One region of the Bordetella genomosp. 13 genome, then DNA from elsewhere that is predicted to be linked to it. Evidence: predicted binding sites of a transcription regulator. Region 1 holds the regulator's gene; the other holds the start of a gene.
What was found. Region 1 encodes HrcA, which represses chaperone genes, less so after heat shock. Its sites were predicted from a motif close to TTAGCACTCNNNNNNNNNGAGTGCTAA; they were not measured.

Region 1 (8,232 bases):
GCGCGTGTTCCGCCAGTCCGGCATCTACATCCGCACCGACCGGGGCATCAACGGCCCGAAAGACCTCAAGGGCAAGATCATCGGCGTGCCCGAGTACCAGATCACCGCCAACGTGTGGATACGCGGCATCCTGGAGGACGAGTTCGGCGTCAAGCCCTCGGACATCAAGTGGCGCCGCGGCGGCGTGGAAGAGCCGGGCCGCGGCGAGCGCTCGCCGCTCACGCTCAACGCCGACATCGACCTGCAGCAGATTCCCGACGACAAGACGCTGTCCGGCATGCTGGAGGCGGGCGAGATCGACGGCTACATCGGCGCGCGCGCGCCGTCGTGCTTCCTGCGCGGCGCGCCCAATGTGGGCCGCCTGTTCGGCGACAACTACATCGAGGCAGAGAAGGACTATTTCCGCCGCACCAGGATCTTTCCCATCATGCACCTGGTGGGCATCCGCAAGTCGCTGGTGGAAAAGAACCCGTGGCTGCCCGTCAGCGTGTACAAGGCCTTCATCAAGGCCAAGCAACTGGCGGTGCACGAGCTGAACGAGATCTGCCACCTGGCGGTCACCCTGCCGTGGATGGTGCACCATTACAACGAGGCCCGCGAACTGATGGGCGACGACTTCTGGCCCTATGGGCTGGAAGCCAATCGCCACGTCATCGAGACCTTCTCGCGCTATCACTTCGAGCAGGGGCTTTCCCAGCGTCGCGTGGCGCCCGAAGAAATCTTCGCGCCGTCATCGCTGGACCTGTCCAAGATCTGACGCGCCGTGAAAGCTCCCGCCGTCGATTACATCGCTCCGGGCACCCTGGACGAGGCGCTGCGCTGCCTGGCCGACATCGACAATGCCCGCGTGCTCGCGGGCGGCCAGTCGCTGATGGCCATGCTGAACATGCGCTTCGCGTTTCCCGATTGCCTGGTCGACATCAACCGCATCCCGGAACTGGCCTATATCCGCGATGACGGCGACGCCGTGCAAGTCGGCGCCATGACCCGGCAGCGGGACGTGGAGTTCTCCGACACGGTCGCGGCGCGCCTGCCGATACTGCGCGAGGCCATCTTGAACGTGGGGCACCGGCAGACGCGCAACCGCGGCACCGTCGGCGGCAGCCTGTGCCAGCTGGACCCGTCCGCCGAGATTCCCACCATCGCCATGGCCCTGGACGCCCAGGTGCACATCGGCAGCGCGCGCGGCCGGCGCAGCGTCAGCATGGCCGAGTTCCCGGCGAGCTACATGACGCCCGCCCTCGAGCCGGACGAGATGGCGCTGGGCGTCACGTTCAAGCCGTGGGACGCGAGCCACGGCTCCTGCTTCCTTGAGTTCTCGCGTCGTCACGGCGACTTCGCCATCGCCTCCTGCGCCGCGTTGCTGCAGTTCGGCGTGGACGGACGGGTGGCGCGATGTTCGATCACGCTGGGCGGCTGCGCCGCCACGCCCGTGCGCATGCCCCGGGCCGAGGCCGCCCTGATGGGCACCCAGGCCACCCCCAAGGACATAGCCGCCGCGTCCGAGCTGTGCGGCGCGGTCGATGCCAGCAGCGATGCCTACACGCCCGGCTGGTACCGGCAGCGGCTGGCGCGCGTGCTCAGCGCGCGCGCGCTGGACAGCGCCGTGCGGCGCGCAACCCGATAAGGCAGCAACATGGCCGACCGTAAACCCCGCCCCGTCCGCATGACGGTCAACGGCCAGCCCCGCGAGGGCGTGGCCGAACCCAGACTGAACCTGGCCGACTTCCTGCGCGGCGAATTGAAGCTGACCGGCACACACGTGGGCTGCGAGCATGGCGTGTGCGGCGCCTGTACCGTGCTGGTGGACGGCGTCTCCGCGCGCAGCTGCCTGATGCTGGCCGTGCAGGCCGACGGCTGTGCCATCGGCACCGTCGAGGGCCTGGCGCCTTCGGAAGACACGCTGGGACCGCTGCAGCAGGCCTTCCACGAACTGCACGCGCTGCAATGCGGCTATTGCACGCCCGGCATCCTGATGTCGCTGACCGAACTGCTGGCCAGCAATCCCGATCCCGACGAGGCCGCGGTGCGCGACGTGCTGTCCGGCCACCTGTGCCGCTGCACCGGCTACCAGAACATCGTGGCCGCGGCCCTGCGCGCGGCCCGCGTCATGCGCGAAGCCGCAGCTTCGGAGCGGAGCGACCGCCATGCACGCTGATCCCGCCCTGCGCACCAATCCCGGCATGGGCGAGAGCCCCGGCCGCGTCGAGGACGACCCGCTGCTGCGCGGCGCGGCCTGCTTCCTGGACGACGTGCGCCTGCCCGAGCCGCTGCATGCGTGCTTCGTGCGCAGCCCGCATGCGCACGCCCGCATCCGCGGCATCGACGCCGATGCCGCGCGGACCATGCCGGGCGTGGCCGCCATCTACACCCGCAAAGAACTGTTCGGCCACCTGACCTCGTGGCGCATGCCGTTGGGCTTCGCGCTGGCGGCCTTGCCCGAGAACACCACGCCCTTCGCCCTGGCAGGCGACGAAGTCGCCTTCGCGGGCGAGGCCTTTGCCGTGGTGGTGGCCGACAGCCGTCACCGGGCCGAGGACGCCGCCGCCGCCGTGCGCGTCGACTACGAGATATTGCCCGCGGTGTCCGACTGCCGCCTGGGCGCGCAGCACGACGCCCCGCGCGTGCGCACGGAACTGCAAGACAACGTGCTGCAGGACTACACGCTGGCCTACGGGGAGGTCGATGAAGCCTTCGACCAGGCTCCCATCGTGCTGCACGACGAGTTCTGGGCGCATCGCGGCGGCGGACACCCCATGGAGCCTCGCGGCGTGGCCGCCGCGCCGGATGCCGCCACCGGCGTGCTGACGGTGTGGTCGTCCACCCAGATGGCGCACGAGCTGCACTACACCATCAGCCACATGCTGGACCAGCCGGAACATCAGCTGCGCGTGATCACGCCCGACGTGGGTGGCGGCTTCGGGGCCAAGTTCATGATCTACCCCGAAGAGATCGTGATCCCCGCCGTGGCGCGCGCGCTGGGCCGTCCGGTCAAGTGGGTGGAAGACCGCCGCGAGAACTTCCTGACCACCGTTCAGGAACGCGACCAGTACTGGAAGATCGCGCTGGCCGCCGACCGCCAAGGCAGGCTGCTGGGCATACGCGGCGAGTTCGTGCACGACAACGGCGCCTACACGCCCCAGGGCACCAACGTACCGTACAACACCGCCTCGTCGATGAGCGGCCCGTATGTCGTGCCGGCCTTTTCACTGCGCGCGCGGGTGGTCTACACCAACAAGGTGCCCGTCGCCACCATACGCGGCGCGGGCTACCCGCAGGCCACTTTCGTGATGGAGCGCATGCTGGACCGACTGGCCAACGAACTGGGCATCGACCGCCTGGAGTGCCGCCGCCGCAACCTGATCCCCCCCGAAAAGGTTCCCTACACCAAGCCCCTGAAGTCGCGCGCCGGCGTGCCGCTGGTGATCGACAGCGGCGACTTTCCCGCCCTGCAGGCCCGCGCCGCCGAGGCCATCGACTACGACGGTTTCGAGGCGCGCCGTATGGAATCTGGCGCGCGCGGCCGGCTGCGCGGCATCTGCATCGCCAACAGCGTGAAGCCCACCGGGCGCGGCCCCTACGAGGTGGTGCGGCTGCGCGTGTTGCCTTCGGGCCGCATCGTGGCCCACACCGGCGCGCTGGCCATGGGGCAGGGCATCAAGACCACGCTGGCCCAGTTGTGCGCCGCGCGCCTGGGCGTGCAGCCCCAGGCCGTTGAGATCGTCGCGGGCGACACCGGCCACGTGGGCTACGGCATGGGCGGTTTCGCCAGCCGGCAGGCCATGATGGCGGGTTCCGCCATCTGCGAGGCCGCGGACAAGGTCCGCGCGAAGGCGCTGGCCGTCGCGGCCCAGGTGCTGAAGGTCGATGCCGCCGACCTGATGCTGTCCAACGGTGAAGTCCACACCGTGGATTTCGGCCTGCGCGTGTCGCTGGCGCGCGTGGCCATGCTGATGAAGGGCGTGCCCGGCTACGCCATGCCCGCTCCGGGCGACCCTGGCCTGGACGAAACCGTGTTCTTCCATTGCGACGCGCAGACCTATGCCGGCGCCTCGCACGCCTGCGAGGTCGAGGTCGACGCGATGACGGGCGCGATGCACGTGGTGCGCTATGTCGCGGTGCAGGACAGCGGCAACATCATTAACCCGCAGCTGGCACAGGGCCAGGTGCACGGCGGCGTGGTGCACGGCCTGGGCAATGCCCTGTTCGAATGGATGGGCTATGACGCCAACGCGCAACCATTGACCACCACCTACGCCGAATACCTGCTGCCCACCGCGCCCGAGGTGCCCGACATCGAGGTGATATTCCAGCCTTCGCCCACGACCTTGAACCCGCTGGGCGCCAAGGGCATCGGCGAAACGGCCACCATTCCCGTCGCTGCCGCCGTGATCGGCGCGGTGGAACACGCCCTGCGCGAGCAGGGCGCGCGCCTGTGCGAATTCCCCCTTACTCCGGTGCGCCTGGTCGAGCTGATCGATCAGGCGGCCGGCGCCGCGAACCTCCAGCCCTGAACAGACCGACACGCAGCCATGGAATTCACCAACCACTTTCATATTCCGCTGCCGTTGGCGGACGCCTGGAAACTGATGCTGGACGTTCCGCGCATCCTGCCCTGCCTGCCGGGCGCGCGCCTGACCGGAACCCTGGGGGACGATCAGTACCTGGGCTCGGTTTCGGTGAAGCTGGGTCCGATCAAGCTGAGCTTCGACGGCAAGGCCGAGATGCTGCGCAAGGACGAAGCCACGCACACCGCCTGGCTGCGCGGCTCGGGCCTGGATCCCAAAGGGCGAGGCTCGGCGCAGTCGGAATTCAGCTTCGCGCTGATCGAGGCGGCGACGGGCGGCACCGACGTCACGGTCACCACCGACTTGCAATTGTCGGGCGCGGTGGCGCAGTACGGGCGCGGCAGCGGCATGATCGAGGAAGTGGCCGCGCACATCCTGAAGCAGTTCGAGCGCAACCTGGCGGCTCTGGTGCAGGGTGGCGATGAGGCCGGCGTGCCGCTTGTCGCGATGGAAGCCGGCGTTGCAGCGCCGTCGGCGCCGATGCCGGCCTCGGCCGCCACTGCGGCGCCGACTCCGCTTTCCGCCGCGGCTTTCGCTTCCGCGTCCGCCTCGCCGGAAGCCCAGGCCGTCCTGCTCCAGGCGCAGGCCGTGCTGGCCCAGGCCCAGGCCACGCTGGCCGCGACGCAAAAAATGCTGCTCGCGCGCCAGTCCGGCCCGCAGTCCGGCGAACTGAACATGCTCAGTATCGGCCTGAAGGCGCTGTGGGCACGGGTGAAGTACGCCGCTGGCGGGATCTTCGGGCGCAATTGACCGGTCGATTACGTCCCCGGCACGAACACAGGAGGGGGCCGGTCGCCGTACTTCCAAAAGTTTCACTAAAATAGGGGTATGGACGACCGCGCACGCGCACTACTCAAGGCGTTGATAGAACGCTACATCGCCGACGGGCAACCTGTCGGTTCGCGCACATTGTCCAAAGTTTTCGACCTGTCCCCGGCCACCATCCGCAATGTGATGGCCGACCTCGAAGACCAGGGCCTCATTCACAGCCCGCACACCTCGGCGGGCCGCGTGCCCACGCCGCGCGGCTACCGCATGTTCGTCGATTCACTGCTGGCGGTGCGCGCCTATCAGCTGCACCAGCCCAACGTGGGCGAACTGCTGCCCGTGGCCGAGCCGGCCCGCGCCGTCAATGCCGCGGCCGCGCTGCTGTCCAACCTCACGCAGTTCGCCGGCGTGGTGCTCACGCCCAAGCGCTCGCAGGTGTTCCGCCAGATCGAATTCATCCGCCTGTCCGACCGCCGCGTGCTGCTCATCATCGTCACGCCCGACGGCGACGTGCAGAACCGCATTCTTACCGTCCAGCGCGACTACAACGAATCCGAACTCACCGAGGCCGGCAACTTCTTCAACGTCCATTTCTCGGGCAAGTCGTTCGACGCGGTGCGCCGCACGCTGTCCACCGAACTCGCTCAGCTGCGCGAAGACATCTCCAAGCTGATGCAGGCGGCCGTCGAGGCCAGCGCCGAGGCCGCCGACGACGGTGACGCCGTGGTCATCTCGGGCGAGCGCAAGCTGCTCGATGTCACCGACATCGCCTCGGACATGGACCGGCTGCGCAAGATGTTCTCGCTGTTCGAGAAAAAAACCGACCTGCTGCAGCTGCTGGACGTGTCCAGCCGCGCGCAGGGCGTGCAGATCTACATCGGCGGGGATTCGCAGCTGGTGCCGTTCGAGGAAGTCTCCGTCATCACCGCGCCGTATGGAGTGGACGGCAAGGTGGTCGGCACGCTGGGCGTCATCGGGCCCACGCGCATGTCCTACGAGCGAGTCATACCCATCGTCGACATCACGGCGCGACTGCTGTCCAACGCGCTCAGCCAGAACCACCAATAATCCGACAAACGAGACAACCGGCTTGCGCTCATGCCAAGCCGACAGGGGGTGTGCGTGTTCCTGCGCTTGTTCAAGTACCTGTGGCCCGAACGCTTCCTGCCCGAGGCGCCTTTCGACGGCGACCTGTTCGACGAGAACCCGCCCATCACCGGCCCCGGCCGGGTCGGGGTGCTGCTGGTCAACCTGGGCACGCCGGACACGCCCTCGCGCGGCGATATCCGCAAATACCTGGCCGAGTTCCTGTCGGACCCGCGGGTCATCGAGATTCCGCGCTACCTGTGGATGCCCATCTTGCACGGCCTGGTGCTGACGCTCAGGCCCAAGAAGCTCGTGCCACGCTACCAGGGCATCTGGATGGACGGCGGCTCGCCGCTGATGGTGTACAGCCGCCAGCAGGCCGAGGGCGTGGCCCAGGCGCTGCGCGCCCGCGGCCGCGACGTCGAGGTCGAACTGGCCATGCGCTACGGCAATCCGTCGATTCCCGATGCCATGACCGCGCTGCGCCAGCGGGGCTGCGAACACATCCTCACCGTGCCGCTGTATCCGCAGTATGCGGCCAGCACCACCGCCACCGCAGTCGATGCCGTCACCCGGCATGCCGCCCGGCTGCGCGACCAGCCGGCGCTGCGCTTCGTCAAGCGCTTCCACACCGATCCGGGGTATATCGGCGCGCTGGCCGAGCGCATCGAATCCCACTGGCAGGCCAACGGCCGGCCGCAGCTGCTGCTGCTCAGCTTCCACGGCCTGCCGCGCTATTCCATCGAGCTGGGCGACCCGTACTACCGCGAGTGCATGCAGACCGCCCAGTTGCTGCGCGCCCGTTTGGGCCTGTCCCCCGAGCAGATCGAGGTCAGCTTCCAAAGCCGCTTCGGGTCGGCCCGCTGGCTCGAGCCCTATACCGAGCCCACCCTGAAGGAACTGGCGTCTCGCGGGGTCGCGTCGGTCGACGTCGTATGCCCCGGTTTCGTGGCCGACTGCCTCGAGACGCTCGAGGAAATCAACCAGGAATGCCGTCACGCCTTCCTGCAGGCCGGCGGCAAGCAATTCCGCTACATTCCGGCGCTCAACGACAGTCCGATGTGGACCGCTACCCTTACGGACATCGTCGACAATCACTTACAAGGCTGGCCTGTAACACCTGCCTGACAGGGATACACTGGGGTGAACGTCCAGGCGTCGCCATGGGGGCGCCGCCGGCGGCCTGTTTTCGCGAGCTCCCTCGCAGAATTCCAAGGAGGCTACGCATGACTACCGACCCGAAATCCCGCACCGACAAGCCGGGCCGACACGAAGAACAGCGCGAGCAGGATCTCGACGAAGCGCTGGAAGAAACCTTCCCGGCCAGCGACCCCATCGCCGTCCCCGCCGATCACGATGCCGACGCGGCCAAGATCCGCAAGACCCGCGAGCGCCAGATGGACGAGGCGCTGGAAGATACGTTCCCCGCCAGCGACCCCGTCGCGCCTGCCCAGCCGGGCAAGAAGTAGCGCTTTGGGGGCGGCCGGGACAGGCTCGCTCTGCTTCGTCTTTCGAAACGACAGTCAAGCTCGCGAGTCGGGCGGCGGCCGGCGCAAGCCAGCGCCGCCCAAATTTCTTCTAAGACCGGACTTGAAACAGGGGCATTGACCCCCATAGTCAGGGCGATCCCATCGATTTACTTCCGGAGGACCCTCATGACGGCACCCCAAGAGCCTGTCGAACCCACTGTCGACGCCGCCGAAACCGCTGCCGCGCCCATGCCCGAGGGGCAGGAAGCGCTGCAGGCAGAGATTGCCGCCTTGCGCGCCGAACTCGAAGCGGCGCAAGCCGCCCAGAAGGCCCAACAGGA
Region 2 (8,232 bases), 1.5 Mb from region 1:
GGCGAATTGCAACTCGCGGACCGCGGCACACTTTGGTTACCGCTGCGCACACCCGGGGAACTCCATTGCCGCGGTTTTTGGCTAAGGTGCGAGGACCGCCTCGAAAACCGCTGGAGAAGGCCATGAGCGCCGCCCATGCATCCCACGCCGACGAGCAGCCCGCGCTGCTGCTGCACCTGACCGACACCCACCTGCTCGACGAACCGCATGCCGAAATGCTGGGCGTCGACACCGAGGCCAGCCTGAAGGCGGTGCTGCGCCAGGCCATGCGAGAGACCCCGGGCGCGCAGGTGCTGCTGGCTACCGGCGATCTCGCCCAGGACGGCAGCCGCGCGGCCTACGCACGGCTGCGAGGCGTGCTGGGACCCGTGGCCTCGGCCGTGCGCTGCCTGCCGGGCAATCATGACGACCCCGCGGCCATGCACGCCGTGCTGCCGGATTGGACCACGCCCATCACCGACGTCGGCGCCTGGCGCATCGTCATGCTGGACTCGACGGTGCCTGGCTCGGATGCGGGCCATCTGGACGAGCGCCAGCTCGAGCTGCTGGAGAGCGCCGCCAAATCGGCAGGCGACCGGCACGTGCTCGTGGCGCTGCATCACAATCCCGTGCAGATCGAAAGTGGGCGCCACGACGCGATGATGGTCGACAACCCTCAGGCGCTGTTCCAACGCTTGGCCGACCTGCCCCAAGTGCGTGTCGTGCTGTGGGGCCACGTGCACCGCCAGTTCGACCGGCGCCGCCACCATCTGCGCCTGCTGGCCACGCCTTCGACGTGCTTCCAGTTCGCGGTGCACAACGGCCGCCATACGCTGGACGGCGCCGCGCCGGGCTATCGCTGGCTGAAGCTGTACCGCGACGGATCGCTGGCGACGAGCGTGCGGCGCTTGAATCCCGCTACGTGGCACGCGCTGTGCGCGGCCGCGCAGCCGCGCGCCGCCTGACGCACAAAAGTTCTCTGAACCGCGCGAGCGCGCAAAAAAATCGGGGCACCGGATTACCGATGCCCCGCAAGCGTTCGTCTCATAGGGGAGGGGAAAGAGGAGAAGCCGAGACGAACGACAAGACAGCAAGCGAAGCGTGCTCCGGGCCTCGCTGTCTACATGAAGTTAGTCCGTACGCCGCGAGTAAAGTTTCCCGCGCCGGGGAAAAAATCGTGGCCGACTTTGTATCAATCCATTAACCCGGATGGGCGGCTTCAAACAGGCTGCAGCGTGCCGCGCATCTTCTTCAGCGCGGCCGATTCGATCTGGCGGATGCGCTCGGCCGACACGCCGAATTCTTGTGCCAGCTCATGCAGGGTGGCGCCGCCGTCGTCCTGCAGCCAGCGCGCCTCGATGATGCGGCGCGAACGCGGATCGAGCGCTTCCAGTGCGCTGGTCAGGCCCGCGCCCTGTTGTTCGTCGCGGGCCATGCGAGCCAGCACGCGCGTGGGTTCCTGGCGACCTTCGTCGGACAGGTAGGCGATGGGCGCGTAGCTGTCGTCGTCCTCGTCCTGGTTCTCGAGCGAGAGGTCGCGGCCGGACAGGCGCACTTCCATTTCGCTGACGTCTTCGCGGCGAACGTTCAGTTCGTTGGCGATATGGTCGACCTGTTCGGGGTCGAGCGTATGCCCGTCGGGACGCATGCTGCGCAGGTTGAAGAACAGCTTGCGCTGGGCCTTGGTGGTAGCCACCTTGACCAGGCGCCAGTTGCGGATGATGTATTCGTGGATCTCAGCCTTGATCCAGTGCACCGCGAACGACACCAGGCGCACACCGCGTTCGGGATCGAAGCGCTTGACGGCTTTCATGAGGCCGACGTTGCCTTCCTGGATCAGGTCGGCGTGCGGCAGGCCATAGCCGAGATACTGGCGTGCGACGGACACGACCAGCCGTAGATGAGACAGCACGAGTTCGCGGGCGGCCTCGAGGTCTTCCTGGTCGCGCAGGCGGCGCGCCAGTTCGGTCTCGCGTTCGGGCGTCAGCACCGGCAGGCGATTGACGGTGGAGATGTACGCGTCGATCGTGCCGAGGGCACCCGGATTGGCCACGGCCAACGCCAGGGCGTTGCCGGAATAGGCCAACGAACTACTGGGTTGTTTCATGATTGCGGCCTCCAGGGACGATGGGACAGTTGCTTTGATGTTAGCACTCTGGTTCATTGAGTGCTAATTCGACCGGGAGCTGTAGTCCAAGTTCCGGACATCCGCCCGCTTTGATGCGTCCCTTTTACCAACCCTGCTGCTTGATCGCTTCCTCGGTGGCCGTGTCGGCCGGCCGGATGAACAGCGCACCACGCGGGTCCAGGAGCACGTCGTAGCGTGCCCCGTCGAGCATCGGCATATAGGCGGCGCTGCCGAACTGCACGTCGACGAAGGGCAGCCAATTGGGGAACGTGCGCTTGAGTTCGCCCAGGTCGGGGGCCGGCCAGTCGTCCAGCCTATGGACCGAGCGCGTGGCGGCACGCTCGCGCTCGACGTCGCGGTAGCGGCCGGACAGGCGCTCGAGCCGGTAAAGGGGCTGCGCACCGGCCAGCAGGGCAGGCAGACGCCAGCGCACCACGCGCGCGTCGATCTGCCACTGGTCGCCGTACAGGGTGAACTCGCGAGGCTCGCCGCCTTGCGGCTGCAGGCTCAGCAGGAAGGTCTGTTCCGACTGCCGCACCATTTTCACAGCCGCGACCGGCTGGTCGGTGGTAAGTCGATAGAACTGCACCAGCGATACGGCCAGCACGCCCGACACGCAGGCCAGCATTACCAGCAGCAGGCCGAACAGCCGCCGCACCGGCCGCAGGCGAAATACTTTGCGGCCCATTTCATCGCGCGGGCCGCCTCGGCCCAGCAGCAGGCCCAGCCCGACCAGCAGGGCGACGATGGCGCCCAGCGCGAACCAGGCAAAAGGAGCGAGCGTATCGATCACAGTGCGGGAACTCCTTATACCGCGACGCGCCCGGAGGCCGCCGCCAGGGCTACACAGTATAAGAAGAGAGCCGGTCGCGAAACGCTATCCCAGCCGTTCGGCGTGAAACCGGATGTGATCTTCGATGAAGGTGGAGATGAAGTAGTAGCCGTGGTCGTAGCCCTCGTGCCGGCGCAGCGTGAGCGGCTGGCCCGCCTTGCGGCATGCCTCCTCGAAGGCCTCGGGATGCAGCTGCTCGGCCAGGAAGCCGTCGGCCAGACCCTGGTCGACCAGGATGCCGTCGGGGAACGGGTTCCGCCGCTCGCTCATCAGGGCCGTGGCGTCATAGGCCGCCCATTGCGCGCGGTCGTCGCCCAGGTAGCCGCCGAAAGCCTTGCGGCCCCACGGGCATTGCGAAGGCGCCGCGATCGGCGCGAAGGCCGAGACCGAGCGGAATTTCGCGGGATTGCGCAGCGCCAGCACCAGCGCGCCGTGCCCGCCCATCGAATGGCCGAAGATGCCGACGTGGCCGGCATCGCCGGGCAGTTCGCCGCAGGCGATGTCGTACAGCTCTTCGACCACGTAGCTGTACATGCGATAGTGCGTCCGCCAGGGCTCGGCGGTGGCGTCCAGGTAGAACCCGGCGCCCGTGCCGAAGTCCCAGTCCGCGTCTTCGCCGGGCACGCCGGCGCCGCGCGGGCTGGTGTCCGGCGCCACCAGCATCATGCCGTGGCGCGCCGCGAACCGCTGCGCGCCGGCCTTGATCATGAAGGTCTCTTCGGTGCAGGTCAGCCCCGCCAGATAGAACAGCACCGGCAGGCGGGCCTGCGGCGCGCTGTCGCCCTGATCCGGCACGAACACCGAGAAGCGCATCGGCAGGCCGATCTGCGTGGACGCGTGACGGTAGTAGCGCTGCCAGCCGCCGAAGCAGCGATGCTGCGACACCAGCTCGAGCGCGCCCATCAGTACATCACCACCGAACGGATGGACTCGCCGCGCTTCATCAGGTCGAAACCTTCGTTGATGCGGTCCAGGGGCAGGGTGTGCGTGATCAGGTCGTCGATGTTGATCTTGCCTTCCATGTACCAGTCGACGATCTTGGGCACGTCGGTGCGGCCGCGCGCGCCGCCGAACGCCGAGCCCTTCCATTCGCGGCCGGTGACCAGCTGGAACGGGCGGGTGCTGATCTCGGCGCCGGCCTCGGCCACGCCGATGATGATGGACTGGCCCCAGCCCTTGTGGCAGCACTCGAGCGCCTGGCGCATCACCTTGGTGTTGCCGATGCACTCGAACGAGTAGTCGGCGCCGCCATCGGTCAGCTGGATGATGTGGTCGACGACGTTCTCGACTTCATTCGGATTGACGAAGTGCGTCATGCCGAACTTGCGGGCCATGGCTTCGCGCGCGGGGTTCAGGTCGACGCCGATGATCTTGTCCGCGCCCACCATTTTCGCGCCCTGGATGACGTTCAGGCCGATGCCGCCCAGGCCGAAAACCACGACGTTGGCGCCCGCCTCGACCTTGGCCGTGAACACCACGGCGCCGATGCCGGTGGTGACGCCGCAGCCGATGTAGCAGATCTTGTCGAAGGGCGCGTCCGAACGCACCTTGGCCAGCGCGATCTCGGGCACCACGATGTGATTGGCGAAGGTGGACGTGCCCATGTAGTGGAAAAGCGGCTTGCCGTCGAGCGAGAAGCGCGAGGTGCCGTCGGGCATCAGGCCCTTGCCCTGCGTCGAGCGGATGGCCTGGCACAGGTTGGTCTTGCGCGACAGGCAGAACTTGCACTGGCGGCATTCCGGCGTGTACAGCGGAATGACGTGGTCGCCGGGGCGCAGCGAGGTGACGCCGGGGCCGACGTCGGTGACCACGCCGGCGCCTTCATGGCCCAGGATCGCCGGGAACAGGCCCTCGGGGTCGGCGCCCGACAGCGTGTAGTAATCGGTGTGGCAGATGCCGGTGGCCTTGACCTCGACCAGGACTTCGCCCGCCTTGGGGCCTTCGAGATCGACCTCCTCGACAGTCAGCGGTGCGCCGGCTTTCCAGGCGATGGCGGCTTTGGTCTTCATGCAAGGCTCCTGTAGGTATATCTGCGGGGTACTGTATCGCTGCTGAGGATGTTAACCTGACCGGCGTGGCGCCTGTGCCCACTGCCGGCGTGGCGCCTGCGCCCAGGCCGTCCCCGTCGTATTTTGCTGCTGCCGCTCGGCCGTCAAAAACGACACTATTTATATATAGCAAGTCCGCGACAACCTATATATAGTCAACGAACAGCAACCGTTCTTGCGTACGCAAGCTCATAGCTCATGGCCCGTCTGCCCCGCCTGTACGCCCCCGGGCTGCCCCAACTGGTGCAGGCCAACTTCGTTCAGCCGCTCGCGGCGCCTTCGCAACCCGCGCCGCAAGACATCCTGAATCAGCTGGCCACCTGGCTGGGCGATTCCGCCCAACGCCACCGCGTGGCCGTGCATGGCTGGGTGCTGGCCAATGACCGCATCCTCCTTTTGGCCACGCCCGTCGACGAAGACGGCCTGCCTCGGCTCATGCAAACGCTGGGCCGCAACCTTGCCGCCCGCCTGCGCGGCGGCCGGGTCTTCGCCGGCCGCTATCGCTCCGCGCTGCTCGAACCGGGCGCTTGGGTGCTGCGCGCCCTGATCTGGCTCGAAACCTATCCCGTTCGCAGCGGCGGCGCATCCGATCCCGATGCCTGGCCGTGGTCCTCAGCCGGCAGCCATACCGGCAACAGTCGGCAGCAGCCGGCCCAATGGCAGTCCGACCACGCCGACTACTGGGCCTGCGGCAACACCCCTTTCGACCGCCAGGCCAACTACCGCCGGCGCCTGCAAGAGGGGCTGTCGCGCGAAGAGGCGCAGCGCATCGAACAGGCTGTGTCCGGCCAATGGGCGCTGGGCGGTCCGTCGTTCATCGCCAGCCTGGCGCACACCGCAAGCCGTCGGGTGGCGCCGGGCCAGCGGGGCCGGCCGCGGAAAAAGCCGGCTTCGCCTGTTTCCGCCACGGGCGCCCCGCCCGACCCCAGCAGTCAGACGCCTTGACGCAACACCGCGCGGCGCCAGGCCGCGCAGGCTGAACACCCCTTTCAAATAATGGGGACAACCCAAAACACACATGCCGCGGGTGGTGACAGGCGCCGTGCGCCTAGCGTAACGGCCGCTGTTTCGCGCCGGCGATATATGTCCCCAATATATTCCAGAGTAGAAATGTACCGTTTTATTTAGGGACGCACCCCTATTGTTTGGCTTGCTCCGCATACCGTCCCGCAGTATCGTCGCTCCCTGCACTGCAACATTCCGACGCAGACCCCTGCGGAGCGCGCTCATGCCCCATACCTCTTCCTCCGATTCTTGTCGCCCCGCCGCCCCGACGGCGCCCATCGATGCCACCCGCATCGGGCTGCCCGCGGCGCAGGGCCTGTACAACCCGGCAAACGAGCACGACGCGTGCGGCGTGGGCTTCGTGGCCCACATCAAGGGGCGCAAGAGCCACTCCATCATCCAGCAGGGCCTGAAGATCCTCGAGAATCTGGATCACCGGGGCGCGGTGGGCGCCGACAAATTGATGGGTGACGGCGCCGGCATCCTCATCCAGATTCCCGATGCCCTGTACCGCGACGAGCTGGCGCAGCAAGGCATCGTGCTGCCGCCTCCGGGCGAGTACGGCGTGGCCATGGTGTTCCTGCCCAAGGAGACCGCCTCCCGCCTGGCCTGCGAACAGGAACTCGAGCGGGCCGTGCGCGCCGAAGGCCAGATCGTGCTGGGCTGGCGCGACGTGCCGGTGGACGTGGACATGCCCATGTCGCCCACCGTGCGCGCCATGGAACCCGTCATCCGCCAGCTGTTCATCGGCCGCGGTCCCGACGTCATGGTGCCCGACGCGCTCGAGCGCAAGCTGTACGTCATCCGCAAGACCGCCAGCCACGCCATCCAGCACATGCAGCTGGCGCACGGCAAAGAATATTTCGTGCCCTCGGCGTCGGTGCGCACCGTGGTGTACAAGGGCCTGCTGCTGGCCGACCAGGTCGGCCGCTACTACCGCGACCTGGCCGATACCCGCACGGTGTCCGCCCTGGCGCTGGTGCACCAGCGCTTTTCCACGAACACGTTCCCGGCTTGGCCGCTGGCCCACCCCTATCGCATGATCGCCCACAACGGCGAGATCAACACGGTGAAGGGAAACTTCAACTGGCTGCGCGCCCGCGAAGGCATGATGCAGTCGGCCGTGCTGGGCGAAGACCTGCAGAAGCTGTACCCCATCGTCTACGAAGGCCAATCCGACACGGCAACCTTCGACAACTGCCTCGAACTGCTGGTCAACTCCGGCTATTCGTTGTCGCACGCCATGATGATGATGATTCCCGAGGCGTGGGAGCAGCACACCGAGATGGATGAAAGCCGCCGCGCTTTCTACGAATACCACGCCGCCATGATGGAGCCGTGGGACGGCCCCGCGGCGGTGGCCTTCACCGACGGCCGCCAGATCGGCGCCACGCTCGACCGCAACGGCCTGCGTCCGGCGCGCTACCTGGTCACCGACGACGACATGGTCATCATGGCGTCCGAGGCCGGCACGCTGCAGATCCCCGAGCACCGCATCGTCAAGAAGTGGCGCCTGCAGCCGGGCAAGATGTTCCTGATCGACCTCGAGCAGGGCCGCATCATCGACGACACCGAGATCAAGGCGCAGCTGGCCAACAGCCGTCCGTACCGCCAGTGGATCACGCGCCTGCAGGTCAAGCTGGAATCGCTGCCGGCGCCGCAGACCGCCTCGCCCGCCGCGCAGTCGCCGGTGCCGCTGCTCGACCGCCAGCAGGCCTTCGGCTGGACCCAGGAAGACTACAAGTTCATCCTCGAGCCCATGGCTTCCAGCGGCGAGGAAATGATCGGCTCGATGGGCAACGACGCCCCGCTGGCGGTGCTGTCCAACCGCCCCAAGCCGTTCTACAACTACTTCCGCCAGCTGTTCGCCCAGGTCACCAACCCGCCGATCGACCCGATCCGCGAGCAGATGGTGATGTCGCTGGTGTCCTTCATCGGGCCCAAGCCCAACCTGCTGGACATCAACAACGTCAACCCGCCGCTGCGCCTTGAAGTCTCGCAGCCCGTGCTCGACTTCGCCGCCATGGCGCAGATCCGCGACATCGAGCAGGTCACCTCGCTGAAGTTCCGCAGCTGCGAACTCGACATCACCTATCCGGCCGCCTGGGGCTCGGAAGGCATCGAGGCGCACGTGGCAGCGCTGTGCGCCCGCGCGGTCGACGCCGTCAAGAGCGGCTACAACATCCTGATCGTGTCCGACCGCCTGGTCGACGCCGAGCGCGTGGCCATTCCCGCGCTGC

Region 2: rpoH (RNA polymerase sigma factor RpoH) is a predicted target of HrcA. The motif match lies at 2,127-2,153, and genes of this name have one in related genera.

The regions. Positions count from the first base shown of each region.
Region 1 covers NZ_CP021111.1:4,046,441-4,054,672, reverse strand. The annotation lists gene CAL15_RS18150 (ABC transporter substrate-binding protein) at 1-757, shown strand, start outside; gene CAL15_RS18145 (FAD binding domain-containing protein) at 764-1,627, shown strand; gene CAL15_RS18140 ((2Fe-2S)-binding protein) at 1,637-2,158, shown strand; gene CAL15_RS18135 (xanthine dehydrogenase family protein molybdopterin-binding subunit) at 2,148-4,514, shown strand; gene CAL15_RS18130 (SRPBCC family protein) at 4,533-5,318, shown strand; gene hrcA (heat-inducible transcriptional repressor HrcA) at 5,397-6,404, shown strand; gene hemH (ferrochelatase) at 6,459-7,550, shown strand; gene CAL15_RS18115 (hypothetical protein) at 7,649-7,891, shown strand; gene grpE (nucleotide exchange factor GrpE) at 8,078-8,232, shown strand, end outside.
Region 2 covers NZ_CP021111.1:212,301-220,532, reverse strand. The annotation lists gene CAL15_RS01025 (phosphodiesterase) at 123-944, shown strand; gene rpoH (RNA polymerase sigma factor RpoH) at 1,199-2,086, opposite strand; gene CAL15_RS01015 (hypothetical protein) at 2,211-2,900, opposite strand; gene fghA (S-formylglutathione hydrolase) at 2,985-3,842, opposite strand; gene CAL15_RS01005 (S-(hydroxymethyl)glutathione dehydrogenase/class III alcohol dehydrogenase) at 3,842-4,948, opposite strand; gene CAL15_RS01000 (hypothetical protein) at 5,186-5,932, shown strand; gene CAL15_RS00995 (glutamate synthase-related protein) at 6,216-8,232, shown strand, end outside.